2 regions of the Pseudoalteromonas sp. MMG013 genome follow, and region 2 is predicted to be linked to the other one. Evidence: predicted binding sites of a transcription regulator. Region 2 holds the regulator's gene; the other holds the start of a gene.
What was found. The regulator FliA, encoded in region 2, starts transcription of late flagellar genes. The targets are predictions, from matches to a motif close to CTAAAGNTNNNNNNNNNNNNGCCGATA.
Positions count from the first base shown of each region.

Region 1: a site for FliA is predicted at 2,055-2,081, ahead of J8L98_RS10070 (DUF5610 domain-containing protein). Genes of this name have one in related genera too.

Region 1 is NZ_JAGJEE010000008.1:629-6,667, forward strand. Features, by position in the region: gene J8L98_RS10060 (RNA-binding protein) at 1-50, shown strand, start outside; gene murI (glutamate racemase) at 40-828, opposite strand; gene J8L98_RS10070 (DUF5610 domain-containing protein) at 902-1,996, opposite strand; gene trmA (tRNA (uridine(54)-C5)-methyltransferase TrmA) at 2,183-3,280, shown strand; gene J8L98_RS10080 (DUF523 domain-containing protein) at 3,290-3,745, opposite strand; gene J8L98_RS10085 (thiol:disulfide interchange protein DsbA/DsbL) at 3,805-4,434, opposite strand; gene J8L98_RS10090 (thiol:disulfide interchange protein DsbA/DsbL) at 4,450-5,073, opposite strand; gene J8L98_RS10095 (serine/threonine protein kinase) at 5,089-6,039, opposite strand, start outside.
Region 2 is NZ_JAGJEE010000007.1:124,509-130,547, reverse strand. Features, by position in the region: gene flhF (flagellar biosynthesis protein FlhF) at 1-1,343, shown strand, start outside; gene J8L98_RS09600 (MinD/ParA family protein) at 1,336-2,196, shown strand; gene J8L98_RS09595 (RNA polymerase sigma factor FliA) at 2,199-2,933, shown strand; gene cheY (chemotaxis response regulator CheY) at 2,972-3,355, shown strand; gene J8L98_RS09585 (protein phosphatase CheZ) at 3,375-4,157, shown strand; gene J8L98_RS09580 (chemotaxis protein CheA) at 4,173-6,039, shown strand, end outside.

The sequences.
Region 1 (6,039 bases), on a different contig from region 2:
CTGCAAAACAAAAGCAGTATGATGCGGAAGAAGAAGAGGCTAATAGCTAAGGTTTAACTGCAAGATGACACGATCATCAGATCTTACTTTATCAGGAGCCGTTGCATAAAATTGTAATGGCTTTTTTATTCTCTCTTCGCTGGACCCTTTTGTATTATTTGGAGGTGCCAAAATAGACAACACACGTCGAGCAATTGCCTCTCCTGAATCCACAAGTTTAACGTTACTGCCATAAAATGATGCCAAAGCAGCTTTTAAAATAGGGAAATGCGTACAACCAAGTACAATGACGTCTACACTCTGAGCAATATTGAGTGTTTGAAGTTCAGAAAACACCATATTATTGTCAAGCTCTTGTTGCCAATAAGCAGCTTCAGCTAACGACACTAAAGCGGTTGAATGATGTGAGTCAACTTTACAATTCTGTGCAAACTCCTCAATGAGTCCGTACGTATATGCATTGCTTGATGTTGCGGGCGTTGCCAACAAGGCGATATGCTTTGAGCTACTCAGCAATACACCGGGTTTGATCGCTGGTACGACCCCAACAATTGGAATATTCGTTAATTGACGTGTTGTATTTAGTGCTGCGGTTGACGCCGTATTACATGCAATAACAATGAGATCCACTTGAAGATCTAATTCTTTAATGCGTGTAACTAACGCTGCAAGTCTCGATTTAATAACAGCTTCTGATTGTAAACCATACGGTAATAGTGCGTTATCCATCACATAACTAAATTGTGCATGTGGGAGCTTAGATTCAAGATGCTGTAAAATACTGGTTCCACCAATCCCCGAATCAAATACCAATACATGTGGTGACACAACTATACTCCGCCATTATAAAGTGACGTGCAGTGTGCCACGCACAAAGCAGAAAATGAATCCCTAATTATCGCTAACGCTCTTGAGGCTTATTCAATTGCGTAAAAAAACCCTCAGCATAATCTAAAAAATTATTAAGCCTATCTTGACCATGATTCATCCATTCCAAAATATCTGGCAGTTGGCTCTCTAATCCAAACGACTTTGCACTTTCATTGATCGTTTCTAATTGTTTATCTAGAGGTTGTAGTGCTTTCTCTAAATCTTTAAGCGGATTACTTTGTTGATATTGGCTAATTGCCGCAGTAGTTTTAGTCTGTCTCAAATCCATCGTAAAGTTAGCTATTTGATCACTGCCTATATTCAACTCTTTTGCTTTGTCGAATGCTTCATCATAATCGCCGCCGAAGAAAGAGTCGCTGACGTCTCGAATATCTTTCATCATCTCATTAATGGCTTTTTGCTCATCTTCGTTCAGATCTCCGTTCACACTGATCGAAAAGCTCACTTCTTGCCTATTTTGCTCAGCATACGCAAAGCCTTCTCGGTTGCCCTCTTTTGCATAACTCGCACCTTGGCTCTGAGAATAAGCGTCACTAAAAGTAATTTGTACTTCATCCCCTTCTGCCGTCGTAAAAGTATAATCAGCTTGGTTTGCTAAACTCGCATATTGCGCTGCACTTACTGACATTTTATCTGGTTGAGGTTCAAACAATGACTTTTCGAATTCATCTAAGCCATTAAAAATACCCTCTTTAGACTTCGCAATACCTTCGCCAATCTCATCATTAAAAATACTACTTTCTTTTAGCTCATCCGTTGCTTCGTCTATGCCCATCAGCACACCTTTGCGCGCCTCCCCTAGCATATTTCGTAGTTCGTCATCGTCTTTACCGTCTGCTTTAGCTTTGTTAACTGCGCCTTTCACAAAATCCAAAACATTTTTGACAATCGACTCAAAGTCAAACAGCGGCTTCTCTTTTTCAGGTTTTTTCTCAATACCAAGAGCTTCAGCAAGCTTGTCGTCTAAAAACTTTGCAGCCAATTTACTTTTGTCTCCAGAGTAACTATCTGCATTATTCTGAATGGTCGGCATAAATGGTTTGCTATTACCTGCTCTAAACGAGCTAGCAGGGTTAAGTAATTGATTAAGTTGTCCTATTTTCATGATGTGGCTCCACACGGTGAAACTAGTAGGCTAAAAGAGCCAACTACAATGCCTTCATTATCGGCAGATTTAAATAAAGCTTAAGTTATTTAGTATAGAAAATAAGCGCGTTTTTCGCGATACACTGGACAAATCTCTAACGGTGCCTAAAATAGCGCGTCTCTATACAGTAAGGTAATTCTGATCATGGCCGTCATAACAATTGATACTTCCACTTATGCCCAGCAACTTGAAGAAAAGCAGCAGCGCATTTCTCAACAATTCGCGCGTTTTGATGCTCCTGATTTAGAGGTATACGATTCTCCGAAAACACAGTATCGCCAACGCGCTGAATTTAGAGTATGGCATGAAGGTGATGATCTATACCACATCATGTTTGATCAAGCGACGAAACAGAAAATACGCGTTGAACAATTCGATCCAGCTGCCCCCCTTATCAGTGAGTTAATGTCCGTTATGATGGACAAATTACGTCACAATGAAATACTACGTCGTAAGCTGTTTCAGATTGATTACCTATCTACGCTAAGTGGAGAGATTCTCATTAGTTTACTTTATCACAAACCACTAGACGAACAGTGGCAAGCAGCAATGGAGACGCTACGGACTGAATTAAAGCAAACCTATAAAGTTGATTTTATTGGGCGTGCGAGAAAACAGAAAGTGATCTTCGAACATGATTATGTGACCGAACAATTAAATGTCAATGGCCAGACCTATATCTACCAACAAGTTGAGAATAGCTTTACCCAACCTAATGCCGTTGTGAATGAGAAGATGCTCGCCTGGGCACAGTCACTCTGTGTACCATTAGAGAACGATTTACTTGAGTTATATTGTGGTAACGGGAATTTTTCGATTGCTCTGGCTGGTAGTTTTAATAAAGTGCTCGCAACAGAAATATCTAAACCGTCAGTTCACTCAGCACAATTTAATATTGCCGCAAATAAGGTAAACAACTTGGATATCTTACGAATGTCTAGTGAAGAATTTACCCAGGCGATGAAAGGCGAGCGTAGTTTTTCGCGATTAAATGGCATTGAACTTAAAGATTACAACTGTCAAACAATCCTAGTTGACCCACCCCGAGCAGGCATGGACGAACTAACCTGCCGTCTTGTCGCCAATTACGACAATGTGATTTACATTTCATGTAACCCAGACACACTCGAACGTGATTTAGAGTTACTCTGTGAAACGCATAGTGTTTCGCGTATCGCTATTTTTGATCAGTTCCCATACACCCACCATGTTGAGTCAGGTGTATTTCTACAACGTAAATAAGCGCTTTCATTAAAGTGATCTCAGCGCTTTGCTCAGTGCTGGGATCTGCTCCTCACTAAAAACACGAATACCATTTTGCTCTAAGAGCTTCGCAGTCCAACCCATGCCTGCAACTTTATTACCTGTAAACGACCCATCATAAATCGTATTTCTGCCGCATGATGGGCTCGACTCCTTCAACAAAGCAAAACGTATATTGCTTGCTAAACAGTGAGCTAAAGCCAATTTTGCACCTCTTGCAAATTCATCTGACACGTCAACTCCTGATACAGTAATTATCTGTGACATCAAAATTTCGGCTGCGTCTCTAGGAGTAGGTAACCCACCGGCCACCTCTGGACAAAATGATACCACGCGTTGTTGCTCACACAGCTGAGAGATAAACGGGTCGCTCAGCCGCTGTGCCTGACCATCATATCGAACCGGCTGCCCAAGCAAACAACTCGACACCAAAACCTTTTCCATCGTGACTCTCCTAAACAAAAAACCCCGCTTATGCGGGGCTTTTTAAGTCTAACAAATATTTACTTTGCAGCAAGGTAATTGATTAGTTCACTAATTTGCTCTGGTGTGGTTGTTTTAGACTCGCGTAAACGCAGCTTATATTTACCATTAACAATAAAAGTAGGAACGCCAGTCAAAGCACGCTTATCTTGCATTTGCTTTTGCATTCTGACCATTTTCGATGCTTTTGTACGTACCGAAAAGCTCTTATACAGTTTATCAAACTTCTCACCATCAACGCCTTGCGCGACAAAAATATCTTTCATATCAGCAAGTTCATTAATTTTACCGCGCGTACCGTGTAAATGAGTGAAAATAGCAGTCACGATTTTATCTTTTTGTGGCAGCACCTCTGCGGTAGCTAACGCATTGCTCATAATTTTCTGCAATTTTTCATCTCGCGTACCAACAAAGTCAACATGGCTTTTTTTGAACTTAACACCTTCATTTAGTTTCGGCTTAACTTTAGCAATCAAGGGTTCAAATGCATTACATGCTGGGCAATAGAACGAAAAGTACTCCGTTACTTCTGGTTTTTTAGTACTGCGTTCTGAGATCACTTCATAATGAACGCCCTCTTCAAATACAGCCGCATTGGCCAGCATAGGCATCATCATCGCTATCGCTGCCGCTTTAATTACTTTTAACATTAAATTCTCCAATCCTTATTTTTTTAATAAGTGTTTTACTAAGTCATTTAATTCGTCTTGGCTTTGTAACTCACTCACATTAATTTTATATTTATCATTTACTATAAAAGTAGGTACACCTGTTAGCGCTCCCGCCTTTGAAAACTTTTCTTGTGCATCTTGCATCGCTTTTTCTTCACTGATCACTGGCATGGTTGCTAATGCGGCGTCAAACTGTGCGCCCGTAATACCATTCACCTCTAATAACTTCTTTAAATCAGTAATGTTATCTAATGGCACTTTTTTCACATGAATACTATCGAACAGTTTCGCAGCAATATCATCACCCTTACCGGCATTTTTAGCCACAATGTAGGCATAACTTAAGTTACTTTGTACGTCTGCAGACAAGCCACCAAGGAAATTTACATGACTTTTTTCAAACACAGCCCCTTTTGGTAAATTATCCGCTAAAGCCTTCGCTACAGGTTCAAAACGAAAACAATGAGGACAATAAAATGAGAAAAATTCAGTTACCTTTGGTGAGGCACTTTTTTCAGTGGTCAGTGTTTGGTAATGTTTACCATCCGTAAAATCGGCTGCCATAACAAATAAGGGCAAACAAAATAATAATACTGCAAATTGTAATTTCTTTAACATCGGTCTCTCTCAAATTTATGGAATTAGTTTTATAGCGGGTTCATTTAATACCGCATATTGTTCTTTTAACGCTAAGACCTGCTGCTCCCAGTATTTGTCTGTAGCAAACCACGAAAAGTTCCGTGGAAATGCAGGATCTTGCCATCGAGTCGCAAGCCAGCCCATATAATGCACCATTCGCATCGCTCGTAAAGGTTCAATCAAACCTAATTGACGGTGATCAAAACTTTGAAATTCTTCGTAGCCACACAGAAGTGTATCTAACTGCATCGCTTTTTCTTGTCTATCTCCATTTAACATCATCCAGAGATCTTGAATCGCTGGACCTTGTCGACAATCATCTAGGTCGACAAGTAACAATTTATCATTTGACCACAAGATATTGCCAGCATGACAGTCTCCATGCAAACGGATTTGGTCAGTTTTATAATATGTTTGTTCCGTTTTATCTATCAGCTGATCTAATATTGTCAAAAAAGGCGTTTCCATATATTTTGACAACAACTGGCTAGATAAAATAGCCTCTCGGGCATGATGTAAATAATCTTGTGTGTTAACTGTTGGCCTATGAGTGAACACATGATTTCCTGCAACACTATGTAAACGACCAATATAGCGCCCTAGCATCTCAAGCTGATCTAAGTTATCCATCTCAAATTGTCTTCCCCCCACACTTGGAAACAGCGTAAAACGGTAACCTTGATATTCAAATAAACTGGTGCCATCTCGCACAATTGGCGCAACTACAGGAACTTCAGCTTCAAGTAGATTAAGAGAAAACGAGTGCTCCTCATGTATTTGCTCGTTAGTCCAACGCTGGGGTCGATAGAACTTAACAACATAGCGGCAATTATCATCTGCTTTAAATTGATAGACTCGATTTTCGTAGCTGTTCAATGCTAACAAACCCGATTCTGGATAAATGCCAATGCTTTCTATCGCATCGAGAATTAAGTCTGGTGTTAA
Region 2 (6,039 bases):
ATCTAGCAGAAACGGTTACGCAACCGCAATCACAACCGCCTAGATTTGTACGTCCAGAGCCTCAAAGAGCACGGCCTGAGCCACAAGCTCAAGTTGCAGATAGCTTGCAAGCTCTGTTAGAGCGCCAAGCACCTCGTCCCCGTTCTCCTGAGTTGGCATCGATGTTTTCGCAATCTGGTATTGATACAGACCAAGTATTCAATAAGCATGCAGAAGCCGGTGGTCAATATGGTTCAGTGGGACAGCGTCAAAGCGCGCCGACTCAACAAAGTCATGTTAGACCAACGAAATCAAAACCAATGGATATTTCAGCTCGTCACACTGAAAGTAACGCTGATTGGCAGTTTGAGGATGAATTAGAGTCTGGGTTTGGTGATGATATAGTTAAACCGTCAGGTGAAGTCCAGCCAGACGAAATGACGTCAATGCGCGAAGAAATGAATGCAATTCGTCAGTTGTTAGAGCACCAAGTTTCCGGGTTGATGCAACAAGATATGGCACGCAGAGATCCTACAAGAGCCTGTTTAATTGATCGCCTGCAAGGTATGGGGATTGATTCAGAGGTTGCGGAACAAATGGCGTGTTTTATTCCAGATGATGTTTCGCGCAAAGAAGCATGGAATGCATTGCTTAATATGGTCGTAAACCAAATGCATACAACTAATAATGATATTTTACGCCAAGGTGGTGTTTATGCGTTAGTTGGTCCAACTGGTGTGGGTAAAACAACCACTGTGGCAAAACTTGCGGCATTAGGCGCACAAAAATACGGAGCTGACAAAGTAGCGCTAATTACGACAGATACGTATAGAATAGGTGCTTATGAGCAGTTAGCGACATATGGCCGGATTATAGGTTGTCCTGTAAAGCAAGTAAAAGATGCCAATGAATTAGCAGAAGTTTTATATCATTTACGCAATAAGCGTCTAGTATTAATAGACACAGCAGGAATGAGTCAAAGAGATTTGCGATTAACAGAACAATTAAATACTTTAATGCGTAGCGCAAGAGTTGATATTAGAAGTTATTTAGTATTAAGTGCGACTTCACAGATGCATGTTTTACAAGAGTCGGTCCGTCACTTTCAAAAAGTAAATTTAAGTGGCTGTATTTTCACAAAACTTGATGAATGTCTAAGTTTAGGTGAGATTATCAGTATTGCGATTCAAAATCGCTTGCCAATAGGGTATCTTACTAATGGTCAACGGGTGCCAGAAGACATTCGAGTGGCAAATGCTCAAAAGTTAGTCAAAAAAGCTGAGCAATTGTATTTAAAGAGAATAAAAGCACAACATTCGAGGCGCGAAGCAGTGGCGTCTCAGACAGTAGGAATGTATGATTAACACAGTTTTAGATCAAGCAAGTGGCCTGCGTAGGATGAATCAAAATAATAACCATGGTGTTAAAGTCATAGCCGTTACTGGTGGTAAGGGTGGCGTGGGTAAAACCAATGTGTCTTTGAACACGGCTATAGCGCTAGGTCAACAAGGTAACAGAGTATTAGTTTTAGACGCTGATTTAGGGTTGGCAAATTGTGATGTCATGTTGGGTCTGCGTGTCGAAAAGAATTTATCTCATGTTTTATCGGGCGAATGTGAGCTAGATGAGATTTTAGTTGAAGGGCCAGCAGGCATAAAAATAGTGCCTGCGACATCCGGCTCACAGAATATGGTTGAGCTTACACCGGCAGAGCATGCTGGGTTGATCCGGGCATTTAGTGAGTTAAATACTGAATTTGACATTTTAATTGTAGATACTGCCGCCGGTATCTCGGATATGGTGCTAAGCTTCTCTAGAGCAGCACAGGACGTAATGGTCGTTGTATGTGATGAGCCAACGTCCATTACAGATGCTTATGCATTGATTAAAGTTTTAAGCAGAGAGCATGGCGTTTACAAATTTAAAATAGTTGCGAATATGGTGCGTAGTTTAAGAGAAGGCCAAGAGTTATTTGCTAAACTGTCTAAAGTGACGGATAGATTCTTAGATGTGGCACTTGAGCTTGTTGCAACAGTTCCGTATGACGAAAACATGCGAAAGTCTTCGCGGCGTCAAAAAACAATTGTTGAGCTATTTCCTAAGTCTCCAGCCGCGGTTGCATTTCGTGGACTGGCAAGCAAGGCCGCTAAATGGCCTATACCACATCAGCCATCAGGGCATTTAGAGTTTTTTATTGAACAACTTGTCAATGGGTAACTATGGCATCATCGGTGAGTAAAGCGATGGGGTATCAAACAACAGAACACTTGAGCATGGTGGTTGAACGTCATGCATCACTTGTAAAAAAGGTGGCATGCCATTTATTGGCAAGGCTACCTGCAAATATTCAATTAGATGATTTAATTCAATCAGGTATGATTGGTCTCATCGAGGCGTCAAAAAACTTTGACGCCAGTAAAGGGGCAAGTTTTGAAACATTCGCGGGTATTCGGATCCGGGGCGCGATGTTGGATGAAATCCGCCGGGGTGATTGGGCTCCACGTTCTGTTCATAAAAACAGCAGGACGGTGGCTGAAGCGATATCTTTCCTTGAATCTGTGTTGGGAAGAGAACCAAAAGATACTGAAATTGCTGAAAAACTTGATATTACGTTAGATGAGTACCATCATATTCTACATGATGTAAATGCGAGTAAAATTATCGGTATCGAGGATTTAGGCGTTGATGAAGACGTGATTACTCCTGCAAACCATGATTTATCGCTAGACAAACCTTTTAATAACGTTAAAAATGAACGTTTTAATGAATCGTTGCTGACAGCGATACAATCGCTACCAGAAAGGGATAGTTTAGTACTCTCTCTTTACTATAACGACGAAATGAATTTAAAAGAAATAGGCCAGATACTTGATGTTAGTGAATCTCGTGTTAGCCAAATCCATGGGCAGGCAATGATAAAGCTCAAAGCTAAAATCAATGACTGGGTCAATTAGAGTAAAAATAATAGGTTGAAACCTCACTGGAGGATGTTTTGGATAAAAACATGAAAATTCTCGTGGTTGATGATTTTTCTACAATGAGGAGAATAATCAAAAACTTACTTAGAGACTTAGGCTTTACAAATGTACAAGAAGCTGATGATGGAAGTACGGCGCTTCCCATGCTTCAAAATCAAGAGTTTGATTTTGTTGTAACAGACTGGAATATGCCTGGTATGCAAGGAATAGATTTATTGCGTGCAATTAGGGCTGACGATAGTTTAAAGCACATACCTGTTCTGATGGTAACAGCAGAAGCTAAAAAAGAGCAGATAGTAGCTGCTGCGCAAGCTGGTGTAAATGGATATATAGTTAAACCGTTTACTGCAGGAACGCTAAAAACTAAGTTAGAAAAAGTGTTTGAACGTTTAGGTTAACAATAAGAAGGAGAGGCTTATGTCAACGCCTTCTGTGCCTCAAATCACCCTTGAGCAAGCTAAACAACTTGTTGTTTATTTGGAACAAGGTGAGCAAGATAAAGCAGACCAACTTATACTGGATGCTGCGAATAAAGAACAGTCCGAGTTGTTTGCGGAGGTGGGTAAATTAACCCGTCAATTGCATGAGTCTCTAAAAAGTTTCGAACTCGATACTCGCCTTGCTGATTTGACGACTGAAGCCATTCCTGACGCTAAACAACGTTTAAATTATGTCATGGAAATGACTGAGAATGCAGCTAACAAAACAATGGATGCAATAGAGGCTAGCTTACCTTTAGCGCAACAGTTAGGTGACGAAATCTCAGAGATAAAGCCTACGTGGGATCGTTTAATGAGCCGAGATATCCAACTCGGTGAATTTAAAACGCTTTGTCATGACCTAGATCGTTTTATGCAGGGCTCTCAAACTCGTACTGACGAGTTACAGGGCCTGATGACTAACGTGCTAATGGCACAAGATTATCAAGATTTAACCGGTCAAGTTATTCGCCGTGTTATTGAACTTGTCAGGGAAGTTGAAGATAACCTTATCCATATGCTTACCGTTTTTGGTACGACTGATGAACTACCAGCCCAAGAAAGTGACGTAATCGCTGAGCAAGCGGTAGTTCAAGCAACTGAAGTAGACATCGATGCTATATCAGGTCCCGAAGGCCCCATATTGGATGCGGATACTCGCGATGATGTGGTTTCTGGGCAAGATGAAGTAGATGATTTATTGTCTAGTTTAGGCTTCTAATAGGAGAGTAGGTACATGAGCTTTGAAGTCGATGAAGATATCTTACAAGACTTTCTTGTTGAAGCAGGAGAAATTCTAGAGCTATTATCAGAACAACTGGTAGAACTGGAGAACAATCCTGAAGATAAGGAGTTATTGAACGCCATATTCCGAGGTTTCCATACTGTCAAAGGCGGAGCCGGCTTCTTAAGTATGACCGAACTCGTTGATGCATGTCATGGTGCTGAAAATGTGTTTGATGTATTAAGGCAAGGGCAAAGAGGCGTTAGCTCCGAATTGATGGATGTGATTCTACAGTCATTAGATACCATTAATGAGATGTTTGGGCATATTCAAAATCGTGAAAAACCAGAGCCTGCAGACCCTCAATTATTAGAGACGTTACATCAATTAAGTCGACCAGAATCAGAAGATGAAGCGCCAATTGTTGCAACCGAGCCCGAGCCGGTTAGTACTCCACCCGTCGATGATGTGTTATTTGAGGCGGACTTAGCGCCTGCTACAGAAAATGATGGTGGTATTGATGAGATATCAGAAGATGAATTTGAAAATTTATTGGATGAACTTCATGGATCAGGGCAAGGGCCTGCTCCTACTCCAGCGCCAGCTGCGAGCAGCAGTGATGGTGATATAAGTGATGATGAATTTGATAGTCTACTAGATGAATTACATGGCGTTGGTAGTTTTGGTAATATAGAGGCGGAATCATCAACTACAGGAAATTCGTCACAGCCAAGTGCGGCTGTCGGAGGTGATAACGCTGACGATGAAATCAATGATGATGATTTTGAAGCGTTATTAGATGAACTTCATGGCAAGGGGGGGGCTCCACGTTCAACAGAGTCAGAAGCACCAGCTAAACCGAGTGAATCTGCACAAATGCCTGAGCCTCCTAAAGCGGCTGCACCAACACCAGTACCAAAAGCAGCGCCAAAACCAAAACCAGCACCGAAACCAGTTGTTAAACCTGAAGCTAAGGCTGCGCCAGCGAAAGCGCCAGTGGCTAAAAAACCAGCTGCTGCGCAAGCAGAAACAACTGTACGAGTAGATACAAAACGTTTAGATCAAATCATGAATATGGTTGGTGAATTAGTTTTGGTTAGAAATAGGTTAGTGAGTTTAGCTAACAATACAAATAGTGAAACTATGGGTAAAGCTATTTCTAACTTAGATGTTGTTACTGCTGATTTACAAGGCGCGGTAATGAAAACTCGGATGCAGCCAATTAAAAAAGTGTTTGGTCGTTTTCCTCGCGTTGTTAGGGATTTAGCTCGAAGCCTGAAAAAAGATATTAATTTAATTTTGGAAGGTGAAGAGACTGACTTAGATAAAAACTTGGTTGAAGCGTTAGCTGACCCACTCGTTCACTTAGTGCGAAACTCAGTCGATCATGGTATTGAAATGCCGGATGTTCGTGAAGCAGCAAACAAGCCAAGAACGGGTACGGTTACGTTATCAGCCTCCCAAGAAGGGGATCATATATTGTTAACCATCAGAGATGATGGTGCAGGTATGGATCCTGAAAAACTTAAGAAAATAGCGATTGGGAAAGGGGTTATTGATTCTGATCAGGCTAGCCGTTTATCTGATACCGAAGCGTATAATTTAATTTTTGCACCAGGGTTTTCAACGAAAGAAGAAATATCTGATATCTCTGGCCGTGGCGTTGGAATGGATGTTGTAAAAACTAAAATTACTCAGCTCAATGGTTCCGTGAATATTCAGTCGGAGCTTCGTGTTGGCACTATTTTAGAAATCAAAGTACCACTGACGCTAGCGATACTCCCAACCTTAATGGTTGTTGTAGGTGAGCAAACTTTTGCATTACCTCTTGCTGGTGTTAGTGAGATTTTCCATTTAGACTTAACAAAAACGAATATTG